3 regions of the Paenibacillus sp. PvP094 genome follow, and region 3 is predicted to be linked to each of the others. Evidence: riboswitches for the same ligand, from Rfam matches in the RefSeq annotation. Region 3 holds a riboswitch; each other region holds the start of a gene.
The links. A riboswitch is a leader RNA that binds a small molecule or an ion and turns the genes downstream of it on or off. The one in region 3 is predicted to bind thiamine pyrophosphate.
Positions count from the first base shown of each region.

Region 1 (4,233 bases), 2.9 Mb from region 3:
AATCCAGGAGCAGCTTGAGCAGGGCGATTTTTATTTGATTGATGTAAAAGTGGAAGAAATGGCAAATGGCCTCGGATTATCCGCTATTGGGCTTGATCGTGACGTCGCTGCTCTAAGCGGGGGACAACGGACCAAAGTATTGCTCGCCAAGTTGTTGCTCGAGAAACCGACGGCTCTTTTGCTGGACGAGCCAACAAACTACCTGGACGTGGAGCACATTGAATGGTTAACTCGATATTTGAAAGATTACCCTTATGCATTTATTCTGATTTCGCATGATACGGAGTTCATGAATGAAGTCGTTAACGTGATTTATCATCTGGAATTTGCTAAATTGACGCGTTATGCTGCCAACTACAATAAGTTTCTTGAAATGGCAGATATGCAAAAAGCACAACATATCGACGCTTATGAGAAACAGCAGGAATATATTAAGAAACAGGAAGATTTCATTCAGCGTAACAAGGCAAGAGCCTCCACTTCCGGACGTGCCAAAAGCCGCGAGAAACAGCTGGGCAAGATTGAACGAATCGATCGCCCGGATGAAGCAGCAAAACCGACATTTAAATTCAAAGATGCCCGTGCCAGCAGCAAAACAGTATTCGAGGGAATTGATTTCGAGATAGGTTATTCCTACCCTTTGCTGCCTAAGATGACAATGACCATTGAACGTGGTGAGAAAATAGCCATTGTTGGATGTAACGGTGTAGGTAAGTCGACACTTCTTAAAACCATATTGGGCAAAATCCCGCCGATCAGTGGTAAAACGTTCCTGGGGGATTATCTGGAAACGGCTTACTTTGAACAGGAAGTTCGGGCTGGCAACATTACGCCAATTGAAGATGTGTGGAACGAATTCTCCCATCTAACTCAGAATGAAGTACGCGGGCATTTGGCCCGCTGTGGTTTGAAAAACGAGCATATCACTCGTCCGCTGAGTGCACTTAGTGGGGGAGAACAAGCGAAAGTTCGCTTGTGCAAGCTTCTGATGCGTGAAAGCAACTGGATCCTGTTTGATGAACCGACAAATCACCTGGATGTAACAGCAAAAGCGGAGCTAAAACGAGCCTTGCAAGAATTTAAAGGTACAGTACTGCTCGTTTCCCATGAACCTGAATTTTATCAGGATTGGGTCACCAAGACATGGGACGTCGAAGCCTGGTCTGAGAAAAACTAGTTGTTGCGGAGCAATTTAGTGCTCTACAATCAAAACATTCATCAACATGAGTTTGAAAAATCAACGGTGACAAAAAAAGGTGACTATGGTAACATAGGCTACAACTTCATACGATCACTAGGGGGGCCGCTCGTTGCGGCTGAGATGGAATAATGCGATTCCGGACCCTTTGCACCTGATCTGGATTATACCAGCGTAGGGAAGTGGCGCGTTTTAGTTAATGATATGGGCAAATTAATATTCGATTTTGTAGCGAATGTGAATGCTCACAAGTGGAACATGAAGGTATCTCGTATATATCAGGGCTATGGTTTAATAGCTTGTATACCTGACAACTGGCATGTAAAGCTCATTTAACTAACTGGACATGTTATCGCGGCCACTCCCTACGGGAGTGGCTTTTTTGTGCTTACATATTGTGACGGCAAGGAAGGTGAAACCAAACGGATACCTTTAAAAAACCTGTGAATTCACTATCGTTTGAACTGCATGCTGTTTCGCCAGGGGTAGGGGATCAACAACGTTTTCTGAAGATTGCAGCGGATGCATGGCCTTGGCTTGACTATATCCACATTCGGGAAAAACATCTAACCACTGAACAAAAAATTCAATGGGCTCATAGTTTGCTGAACGCAGGAATTCCATCTGACAGGATCGTAATCAATGGTCTATGTGAGCTGAATAAGTTGGAAAAACATGTTTTCATTCAGAGGATTCATTGGGGCCAGTCCGATATGGCGACTACTCAAGGCAGCAGCCTGAACAAAAGCGATCGACTTCGTCTCGGTATTTCTGTTCACTCTCTTCACGAAGCTAGAGTAGCTGAAGAACGGGGAGCGGATTACCTCTTTTATGGTCATGTATTTTCCTCCAGCAGTAAACCTGGGAGCAAGCCGAGAGGGATATATGCACTGTCTGAAATATGCTCAGCTGTTTCCATCCCCGTAATTGCCATTGGCGGTATTGGACCGGCAAACATAGCAGCTGTACGTGCAGCTGGTGCAAGTGGTGCCGCAGTAATATCTTCTATCTGGGCCAGTGATAATCCGGAAAGCGCGGCAGCAGCCTTGAAGCGGGCTATCGAATGAATAACGGAGGTGAATGAATGAGCAGAGAAGCAAGAGGCCGAAGACGAAGAGGCAGCATTTACCGAAATGGAGCAGGTTGTACGACACAAATACGTGGAGAAATTCGTGGCAAGCTTCATGCGGAAACTATTGTTGTGGGAGGAGGCGTTATAGGTTGTGCCATCGCGTATGAGCTAGCTTCACGAGGTAAAGAAGTGATTTTAATCGAGCGTGCGCGTATTGCAAGTGAGACATCTTCTGCGGCAGCGGGCATGTTAGCTGCAGACAGCGAGACGTTTCATACTACTGTGATGTCAAAGCTAGCATATGAAAGTAGAAAACGACTGCATCAGCAAAAAGAACAGCTTGAACTACTAAGCGGCATTGAAATTGGCCTGCAGCAGAGTGGATTTATTACACCATTTCGGAATGAAGCCGAGATGAAAAAGTATAGCGATTCGAGAAGAAGTACAGTTTTGCCTACAGAGCAAATGTGGTGGGATCATTCCAATCTTCAACGTGAAGCCCCATGGATAAGCAAGGAAGCTTTCGGGGCTCTGTATAGAGCTTCAGAAAGTGAACTTCTCCCTGTCAATTTGGCACGTGCCTATGCGGGCGCAGCTCAAACAATGGGAGCCAAAGTAATCGAAGGTGTACAGAATGTAAGTCTAATTGCCGACTCGAGTGGAATCCAGGGTGTGGAAACGTCGATTGGAAGATTAACGTGTAAACATGTTGTTGTCGCAGCTGGATTACAAGGTGGAGAGATATTGAAGCAGGTGGGTCTTAACCTGCCCACTCTTCCAGTGAAAGGTGAAATTGCAGCAATACAATTTGCGAAACATGATGCAGATTACAGACCTGACAAGACTGTTTATGCAGATAATGTATACATTGTCCCCAAAGCAAACGGCGAAGTTTGGATCGGAGCTACCAGTTTACCGGGGCGCTCAGATCGGGAAGTTACTGTTGAAGGCATTCAAAAGCTGCTTGCATCCGCAGCAGGGTGGGTCCCTGGAATACAGCAAGCCCAGTTTATCCGTGCCTGGGCAGGGGTTCGACCATCAACCCCTGACGGTTTGCCTTATCTGGGAGCTTGTAAATGCGTACCCGGGTTATATACCGCGTTTGGACATTACAGAAATGGCATCTTACTTAGCGCAATTACCGGCAGCCTGATGGCTGATCTGATGGCTGGCCATTCTTCGGAGGAGCTTGGCATTGATGAATTGAGTCCGGAGCGTTTGAGCAGAAAGGAGATTATGCAGTGAACATCATCGTAAACGGGCAGAGCATGAACATTGAGGACGATTTAAATCATGTAGATCAGCTACTGCAATCTTTTAATTTGCAGGTGAAAACTGTGGTGGTTGAGTTAAATCGCCAAATTCTGATGAGGGAGCACCATGCATCGACCGTTTTAAGAGACGGAGACCGAATTGAGATCGTACATTTTGTGGGAGGCGGTTAAAACATGCTGAAGATAGGACATCATTCATTTCATTCTAGATTGTTGTTGGGTACGGGCAAATTTGACGATTTGGATATACAGAGTCAAGCGGTAGAAGCGTCAGGAACCGAAGTGCTGACTTTTGCAGTTCGACGCCTCAACTTGGAAGATCGGGATAAACGCCACTTCCTTGATACACTCGATTTGAAGCGATTCACTTTACTCCCTAATACCGCGGGTGCTTCCACTGCAGAAGAGGCCGTCCGAATCGCTGAACTTGCCCGTGCCTCAGGACTTTGTGATATGATAAAAGTAGAAGTGATCGGAGATGGGATCACACTGCTGCCAGATCCGATCGAAACGTACAAGGCCTGCGAGATCCTGTTGGAAAAAGGATTCATCGTACTGCCTTATATCTCGGATGATGTGATTTTAGCCAAACGGCTGCAGCTGCTTGGGGTTCATGCAGTCATGCCAGGAGCTTCACCGATCGGAGCAGGAAGAGGCATTATCAACCCGTACAACCTGGAAATCATAAT
Region 1 is NZ_JBEPOM010000001.1:4,562,370-4,566,602, forward strand. It holds gene ABIC22_RS21045 (ABC-F family ATP-binding cassette domain-containing protein) at 1-1,177, shown strand, start outside; TPP riboswitch at 1,287-1,396, shown strand; gene ABIC22_RS21050 (thiamine phosphate synthase) at 1,642-2,265, shown strand; gene thiO (glycine oxidase ThiO) at 2,283-3,515, shown strand; gene thiS (sulfur carrier protein ThiS) at 3,512-3,715, shown strand; gene ABIC22_RS21065 (thiazole synthase) at 3,719-4,233, shown strand, end outside.
Region 1: another riboswitch for thiamine pyrophosphate. It lies ahead of ABIC22_RS21050 (thiamine phosphate synthase); the one in region 3 lies ahead of ABIC22_RS07490 (ABC transporter substrate-binding protein).

Region 2 (4,233 bases), 210 kb from region 3:
GCTGATCATGCGCGGCGATAAGGAAGGATATATGGAGGCGGTGACAACGGGCTTGCAGCAACTAGCTGCACAGTCACCAGAGAAAACCATTGTAGCTGCTCAGCTATCCATGGCTCCCGCAGCTGCCTTTGCTTCAGCAAATACGGGAAGTGAGATTTACAGCCCGCTCGCATCGCTGGCATCTTATTTGGAGCAGCAATTGAATATCGGTAGGCGTTAGTTAGGGGCCGTTCTTCTCCCAGTAGTGGAGAGAACGGCTTTTATATATCTTAGGCTGCCCAAATTGCGCTGTAATGGCGCTTAGGTTCGGGTTCGGTATTCCTCAGCCTTTTCCTGCATTCCGGCTGCCACAGCCTCATTCTCGGATAATCCTTTGTCTGCGGCAAAGGCACGAATATCCTGCGTAATGCGCATGCTGCAAAATTTAGGTCCGCACATGGAGCAGAAATGGGCCTCCTTGGCCCCTTCAGCCGGGAGTGTCTCATCGTGATAGGACAGCGCACGTTCCGGATCCAGTGACAGGTTGAACTGGTCCCGCCAGCGGAATTCGAAGCGGGCCTTCGACAGCGCGTCATCCCGGCGCTGTGCACGCGGATGGCCTTTGGCCAGATCAGCGGCATGTGCCGCAATCTTGTAAGCAATAACGCCTTCCCGGACATCATCCTTGTTCGGCAGGCCCAGATGTTCCTTTGGTGTCACATAGCAGAGCATCGACGTTCCGAACCAGCCGATCATCGCCGCTCCAATGGCTGAGGTAATATGGTCATAGCCTGGTGCAATATCGGTTGTCAGCGGACCAAGTGTATAAAACGGTGCTTCCTTGCAGATCTCCATCTGAAGGTCGACATTCTCCTTAATCTTGTGCATCGGCACATGTCCTGGCCCCTCAATCATCACCTGCACATCATGCTTCCACGCAATCTGTGTCAGTTCACCAAGCGTAGCAAGTTCAGCCATCTGGGCTTCATCATTGGCATCATAGATGCTGCCCGGGCGGAGTCCATCTCCGAGAGAGAAGGCTACATCATACCTTTTCATGATTTCACAGATTTCCTCAAAATGCGTGTACAAAAAGTTCTCCTGATGGTGCGCAAGGCACCATGCCGCCATAATGGAACCACCTCTGGATACAATGCCGGTCATCCGTTTGGCCGTCATCGGTATGTAACGCAGCAGTACGCCTGCATGGATCGTAAAGTAATCCACACCCTGCTCTGCCTGCTCAATGAGCGTATCCCGGTACAACTCCCAGGTGAGTGCCTCGGCTTCGCCATTCACCTTCTCCAGCGCCTGATACAGCGGCACCGTCCCGATTGGTACCGGAGAATTGCGGATGATCCATTCCCGGGTCGTATGGATATCCTTGCCCGTGGAAAGATCCATTACCGTATCGGACCCCCAGCGTACCGCCCAAGTCATTTTCTCCACTTCTTCTTCAATCGAAGAGGATACGGCAGAGTTTCCAATATTCGCGTTGATCTTTACGTGGAAGTGACGTCCGATCAGCATCGGTTCGCTCTCTGGATGATTAATATTGGATGGCAGAATGGCCCTGCCGCTCGCCAGCTCCTGCCGGACGAATTCCGACTCCACGCCTTCACGAATAGCTGCAAACTCCATCTCAGGGGTAATGATGCCCTGCCTCGCATAGTGCATTTGGGTGACACAGCGTCCGGATTGTGCACGGAGCGGTTTGCCGCGGAGGCCTGGATATTCTTCAGCTCCGGTTCTCTTCCCTCCAGGCTTAAGCCCGTTATCCTCCGGTTTGACGGTACGTCCCTGGTACGCCTCTACATCGTTTCGTTCTGTGATCCAGCGTGCACGCAAAGCTGGCAGGCCTGCCCGGATATCGGCGTGAAATCCGGGGTCCGTCATAGGGCCGCTCGTATCGTACACGCGCAGCGGCTCGTTATGCTCCACCCCTTGGGGTGTATTCGTGTCATGAAGGGCAATTTCACGCTCCGGTACAGCAATGTCCGGCCGTGAGCCCTGAATGTAAACTTTGCGGCTGCCGGGAAACTGTTGCACCCGTCCGGCCGCCACTGTTCTCTTTTCCAACCCCTGTCCTGAATGTTCCTGTGCCGTTGTTCTGTTGTTTGTGTTCATCGCTACCTCTTCCTCCTCGTTGGTCGTCCCATGGATGGGCCAGTTTGATCGCTCGTGCACCCGTTCCATATCATCCACGCATAGGCAAGAAAAGAGCGGCCAACTTCCGAAGAAAGAACATTACAGCGGCATAGCGCAGACAGAATCTGGCACAGGCATAATCGGGTTATACCCAACTCCAGCTCTCCCGCAAAAGAAGGGAACCGCCTCTGCTGCGGTTGATCGCTTGACACTGTATATAAAAAAGCCGGTTCCCGAGGGAACCGGCCTATGTCCATCACCCCATAACAAGCCTGATGCCAAGCTCCCTCAAGTGGAGACATGCCAAAGGCTGGATTATGCAGTGTTCGTGGTTGTATCGCCGATTACTTCCCTACGCTGGTATGATCCAGATCAGGTGCAAAGGGTCCGGAATCTCATGCGATCCCGTCTCAGTCCGGACAATTCGGACTCCCCCAGTAACGTTAACAGTTGCGGTATGTGTACCGCAGTTCCATATTCAATTCATTCCAGCCCCGCTGGGCTGTCCATTACAGACTAGCGCAAGCCAGTCAGAAATACAACCCTTTTTCTTCCAGACACGCCGGATCAGGACAACATGAGACCCATCTGCGCGGCTGCTTCCTTCAGTACAGGTGCATATTCGTGCAAAGTTTCCTGGGACAGGCGGCTAACGGGACCCGATACGGATAGTGCAGCAGCAATATTCCCCTTTCGATCCATAATAGGAACCGATACTGCAGCCGCTCCAGGCTCACGTTCTTCGTAGCTGGTCGCATATCCATTCTCCCGGATATCACCCATCTGGGCCAGATAAACTTCGGGATCGATAAATACGGGCCATTCGGGACCATTCATCAGTTCCTCCCGGTCTTCTTCCGTCGCAAATGCCATGAGTACCTTGCTGGATGCCCCTACGGATAGAGGAAGACGTACGCCAACCGGAGCCACCCGCCGGATGGCCTGATCACTCTGAACAGCCTGAATACGGATACGCTCACTGCCATCCCGCAGGTACAGACTGACCGTTTCTCCCAAACGATCTCTGAGCCGCTCCATTGCAGGAAGCAGCAAAATGGCAGGATCATCACTGCGGGACATATGAGCAGACAGCTCCCAGATTCGAATGCCGAGCCTGTATTTCTCAGTGGCCGCATCGCGAATGACGAAGCCCTTCTCCTCCAGCGTCGCCATCAGACGATGAACCGTACTTTTGTGCAAACCAATCTGGCTCGCAATTTCTGTGAGTCCAAGATCGCTCCGTGTGGTAAAACATAATAATATATCCAGCGCCCGTTCCACAGCCCGGACGGTTAGTTTGCGGTCTTCCATGGCATAATGCCCTCCTCATGTTTCATCACATGAAACTTGGTTACATAAATTATATGAGAAACGATCTCATCTGTAAACCAAAATGAGCCAAATCATGACGATAAGAAGTGTAAATATTTTCTTTTTATAAGACTAAATCCCCTGCAATTTGCACCATCAGGAAATGTTACCCATATATCTTTCGGACTATATAACAATTGCGTAACAAATGCCTCCAATCAATTGACTTTGACTATATGGAAACATACGATAAAGATATATAAGCAAGACTTTGCTGCACAGGCAAGCAAGGACATCAAGCCATATGATCTGATCTGAACTCGTTGTTATCTTCAATTGATCTGAATAAGGAGGGGCAATCATGTTTCCGACATCCCAGAGCGAAGCCCCGCTGCAAACGAAAGTGTCCGACCTGCCTTCTTCGTTATCACCGAGGCTGATCCGGTTCAAACATATTATCGTAGCGTTGCTGCTCTCCGTTGTATTTTTTCTGCTCTTTTGTTTCATTGCCTTACACGGCTATATTGCTTGGGTACTATCCAACCCGACCGTAGCTCCCGTGTTCTCCAATCCAATGCAGGCCAAGAACATGAAGTACGAGGATATCACGTTCCCGGCAGCAGATGGCAGCCGTACGATGCAGGGCTGGTATATCCCCGCAGACACGGATGTCAACAAAACCATCATCTTCAGTCATGGATATGGGGCCAATCGGGAGGAAACCTGGGTTCCCATGTATGACCTGGCTCACTATGCCCACCAGCTCGGGTTCAATGTAGTGATGTTTGACTATGG
Region 2 is NZ_JBEPOM010000001.1:1,407,901-1,412,133, forward strand. It holds gene ABIC22_RS06520 (hypothetical protein) at 1-220, shown strand, start outside; gene thiC (phosphomethylpyrimidine synthase ThiC) at 301-2,106, opposite strand; TPP riboswitch at 2,460-2,573, opposite strand; gene ABIC22_RS06530 (IclR family transcriptional regulator) at 2,695-3,438, opposite strand; gene ABIC22_RS06535 (alpha/beta hydrolase) at 3,800-4,233, shown strand, end outside.
Region 2: another riboswitch for thiamine pyrophosphate. It lies ahead of thiC (phosphomethylpyrimidine synthase ThiC); the one in region 3 lies ahead of ABIC22_RS07490 (ABC transporter substrate-binding protein).

Region 3 (4,233 bases):
TTCAGCAATAATGGCACCCATAACGCTGTAAGTAGCAGCAATCTTGACACCGGAGAAGATGGAAGGCAGTGCGTGCGGGAGCTCCAGCTTCCAGAAAATTGGGCCGCGTCTCGCTCCCGCCATGCGCATGTAATTCATCATGGCGGCATCCGTACGTGTCAGGCCATCCATGGCAGCGACGGCAACGGGAAAGAAGCAGACCAGGATGATGGTAATAAGTTTGGGCAGCAGTCCGAATCCGAACCAGATCAGCAGGAGCGGAGCGAGCGCAATGGTCGGTATATTTTGACTAAGGATAAGTAAAGGATACAGGGCAGATTTCAGAAATGGAATCAGATGCAGTACCATGGCGATCAGCAGCCCAACCAGCGTGCCAGCGGCGAAGCCAACTAATGTAAGTTGAATGGTCGCCCAGGCATGCATGCCTAGGCGTTCTGCTTGGGAAGCGGCTTCGTGCGCGATGTCCGAAGGTGCGGGCAGCATCCATTTCTCAATATGAAACAGGGAAACGGCGCCCTGCCATATGGCTATAAAGAGAATAACCGCCACAATGGGCGGCCATACACTTTTGAAGTACGTATGCATTAGCGATATTTCTCCGTCAGGGTATCCATGCTGAAGCCGTTCGGGCTGTGGGCGATTTTGATCTGGGAGATGATGCTTGGACTGCCAGCCTCCACGAGCACCTCATGCATTTTACGGACAACTTCCAGCAGTTCCTCCAGTTCACCTTCCATCGTGGTGTCGAGCGCATTAACCTGATATTTCAAGCCAGATTGCTGAATCACTTCGATGGCCCGATCTACATAAGGATAAGAATTTTCGCCATTCGGCGTTTTGGGAATCACTTGAATGCTAAGCAGTGTGCTTGCCATGAGTAATCACGGCTCCTTTCGATTCAACTTTATTGGGGTAGAAATTCGTTCGTATAGGCTTGGGATACGTCGATCTGCTCATCAAGCAGTTTTTTGCTAAACATCCAGTCCGTGTAGTTCTGCCACACTTCCTGTTTTTGCTCACCCCAGCGCGGAGCGTCATCCTTGTATTTCGGGCTCAGCCATTTCTGACTTGCCACCACAAGGTCCTTATCGAGATCAGGTACAGCCTTGATTAAAATGTCTGCCGCTTCTTCGGGATGATCAATCGCATATTGATACCCTTCGGAAGTAGCCTTCATAAACGCCTTCACCAGCTCCGGGTCATTCTGAATGGTCTGCTCGTTCGTCACGAGTACAGGCGTGTAATAGTCCAGCGCATCGGAATAATCCTTCACATACAGCATGTCGAGGGGTTCACCGCGCAGCTCGGCTTCAATGCCGGTCCAGGCATAGAAAATCCATGCAAAATCAATGTCCCGTTTCACTGCGGTAAAAAAGTCGGTGTCGCCCATATTGATATTCTTCACTTTGGACACATCGGCGCCTTCGCCTTCCATTATGGATTGCATAACCGCTTCTTCAACCGGTGATCCCCAGCCGCCATAGGATTTGCCTTCGAAATCCTTGGGTGATTTAATGTTTCGATCCACCGGAGCGGCGAATCCAGACGTATTATGCTGAATGACTGCTGCAATGGAGACGAGCGGAACGTTCTGTGTACGGGCCTGTGTTACACTCTCCTGATAACTTACCCCAAAAGGAACTTCGTTTGAGGCTACCATCGTATCCGCACCGCCGGCTCCCGGCTGCACAATCTCGACATTCAAGCCTTCTGCCTGGTAAAATCCTTGATCCACGGCGGCATAAAGCCCGGTATGATTCGTATTGGGTGTCCAGTCGAGCACGACCTTAACATCCTTCAATGCTGCGCTGTCACCTTCGCTGCTGTTTTCAGTGGTGCTGCTGCCGTTCTGTCCTGCAGGCGCTGCTTCCTTGCTGCCGCATGCAGCGACGGTGACCAGTGTCACACACAAGAGCAGGAGTCCGATCATTTTACGCCATCTCATCTTGTTTTTCTCTCCTTCATATGGTCCGGCCAGTGGCGCGGGGTACTCCTTGGCTTCATATCCAAGCATGGTGCATAAATCCTTCGATTTATACCAGCTATGATCCGGATGACGTACTTTTTGTGTCAAAAAGATACCATCAAAAAAAGCGCCCCGTAATCCGGGACGCGTGCAGGCGTTAGAGAGGTGGCTGCAGCACATGGCTGGGCCAATTCGATATACTCCGATTCCTACGCTGGCATGATCCAGATCAGGTCTAAGGGTTAGTATCTTGATGGGATACACTCTCAGCCGGCCAATTCCGACTCCCCTGGGAAACTATGAAGTTACAGGCATTACTAGGTGTAATTATAGGCCAGAGGCCGGGATGTGTCCAGTCAGGAACTGGATGGAATAGCCAAGGGTGATTTGCCTGTGGGAATGTATCAAATATCAGAAAGGATAAGCAGATCGGACTCGATCTTTGTTTGAAGGCAGACGGGTACATGTTTGATTTACTGAACTTTGATTTTGATCACGTAACTAACGCTGCCTTCAAACCAACTTGCACTGTACAAATAGGTATATATTCCAGGAGTATCAGGTGCTTCGATTGTATGATGAGAATGATCTAGTCTGATCCAACTGTTTAACGCAATCCCCTGTTCAATAAATGTAATTTCTGTAGGAGTCTGATCGAAGGTTATGAAGAGCGTTGAACCGGCAGGTACATTTACAGGGGAGGTTGGCACATCGATTGCTGAAAATTCGTTATATTTCGTATTGTTTTTCCAAGTATACTCGAAATACTCCGCAGGAATGGATAGGGTTGTCTCTTGAACCAGGACTGTGGATTGGGGGAGTGGTTTGTTGCTTAAAGTCACGAGTAAAGATTCTCCTACTAGAATTGAAAAATATACGGTGTAGCATAATGCCCATATGACAGTAATAGCGGCGATCATTTGCATCAGTCTTTTCATGGCGAACTCCTTGAATATAGGGGGGAATAATGCGTGACAGGTCACATTATACCCACGGGTTCCTGGAATTGAATATTCCTTAAACGGTACATGGTTTAACGCTGGAAGAACTCAATCCATTCTTTCTCCGGTCCATAGATGAAGAAATAGCGATAGCCGTTGGGCAGCGTAACGATCTCCCCGTCAATAAACTCGGCCTCCGTCGCCTGGATACGCTTATATTCCGCATCAAGGTCCTCCACGTGGATAGCGAAATGGTGCACCGTTCCTTCGGAAGGCAGTTTATCGCTGTATCCCTGAATCAATTCAATCTCCGTTTCATCACTACCATGGAAGCCAAGGAAAGCGAGCTGAATAACACCATTCGTGTGGGTTACCCGATCTTTCAATTCCAGTCCTACAATCTCCGTATAGAAACGCAGTGTTGTCTCCAGATCACGTACAGCAATGCCGATGTGGTCAATACGTTTTTGAAAACCCATCATGAAAACCTCCCAAGTTCAGAAAATCGTTTCTTACATATTAAGGGATATGATAGATTCCTAATTCCGAGTTGTCAAATATGATTTAAATCAAATTCACAGAATGTTCACTTATGTGGAGATATTCGCGATCTTTATAATTGGCAGAGTAAACAGAGAGGATGAGAGAGAGTTGCCAACCACGAAGAAAGAACATATTTATTTTGGCTTGATGATGTGTACAGGAATGGTCATCGTGATGATGTCCTTCAACCTGATTTACAACGGATTAATCGGTAGATTATCCCCGCTTGAATTACTGTTTCAGTTTGTTTTGTGTTTTGCTATTGCTTTCCTAGTGGAATCCTTTGTTGTCGGTCCGGTAGCCCAGAAAGTTGCTTTTTCACTGCCGTTTGACAAGTCCAACAAGCTTCTCGGTATTGTGGCCATGTCTTGCTGCATGGTTGTTGGCATGGTTTTGATCATGTCCTTGTATGGTATGGTCACGTCTTATTTTGCGAATCAGTTGGTGGGTAAATCGCTCCTCGAAACCTATCTTCACACCATCACTCGTAACTTTAGCCTGGCCCTTCCGCTGCAGCTTCTCATTATTGGGCCCCTTGTTCGCTATGTATTCCGTACATTTATTAAAGGGAAAGAAGTGGTAGCTCCCTTGATCAACAATGAAGCTTAGTAAACCTGCTGAATGTAATTCATAAATTAATGCTAATATTTTTTACTCCAGAAATGAAAAAACCTGCCGCAAACTATTTCCTGGGCAATCATGATGTAGACCATTGAACGGCAAGAGTTTCAATCTACAGTGCGATAATTGAAGCAAAAAGGGCTCCGAAGCATGCGCTGCGGA
Region 3 is NZ_JBEPOM010000001.1:1,620,306-1,624,538, reverse strand. It holds gene ABIC22_RS07500 (ABC transporter permease) at 1-585, opposite strand, end outside; gene ABIC22_RS07495 (thiamine-binding protein) at 585-875, opposite strand; gene ABIC22_RS07490 (ABC transporter substrate-binding protein) at 905-1,945, opposite strand; TPP riboswitch at 2,155-2,267, opposite strand; gene ABIC22_RS07485 (hypothetical protein) at 2,440-2,904, opposite strand; gene ABIC22_RS07480 (VOC family protein) at 3,000-3,386, opposite strand; gene ABIC22_RS07475 (DUF2798 domain-containing protein) at 3,559-4,059, shown strand.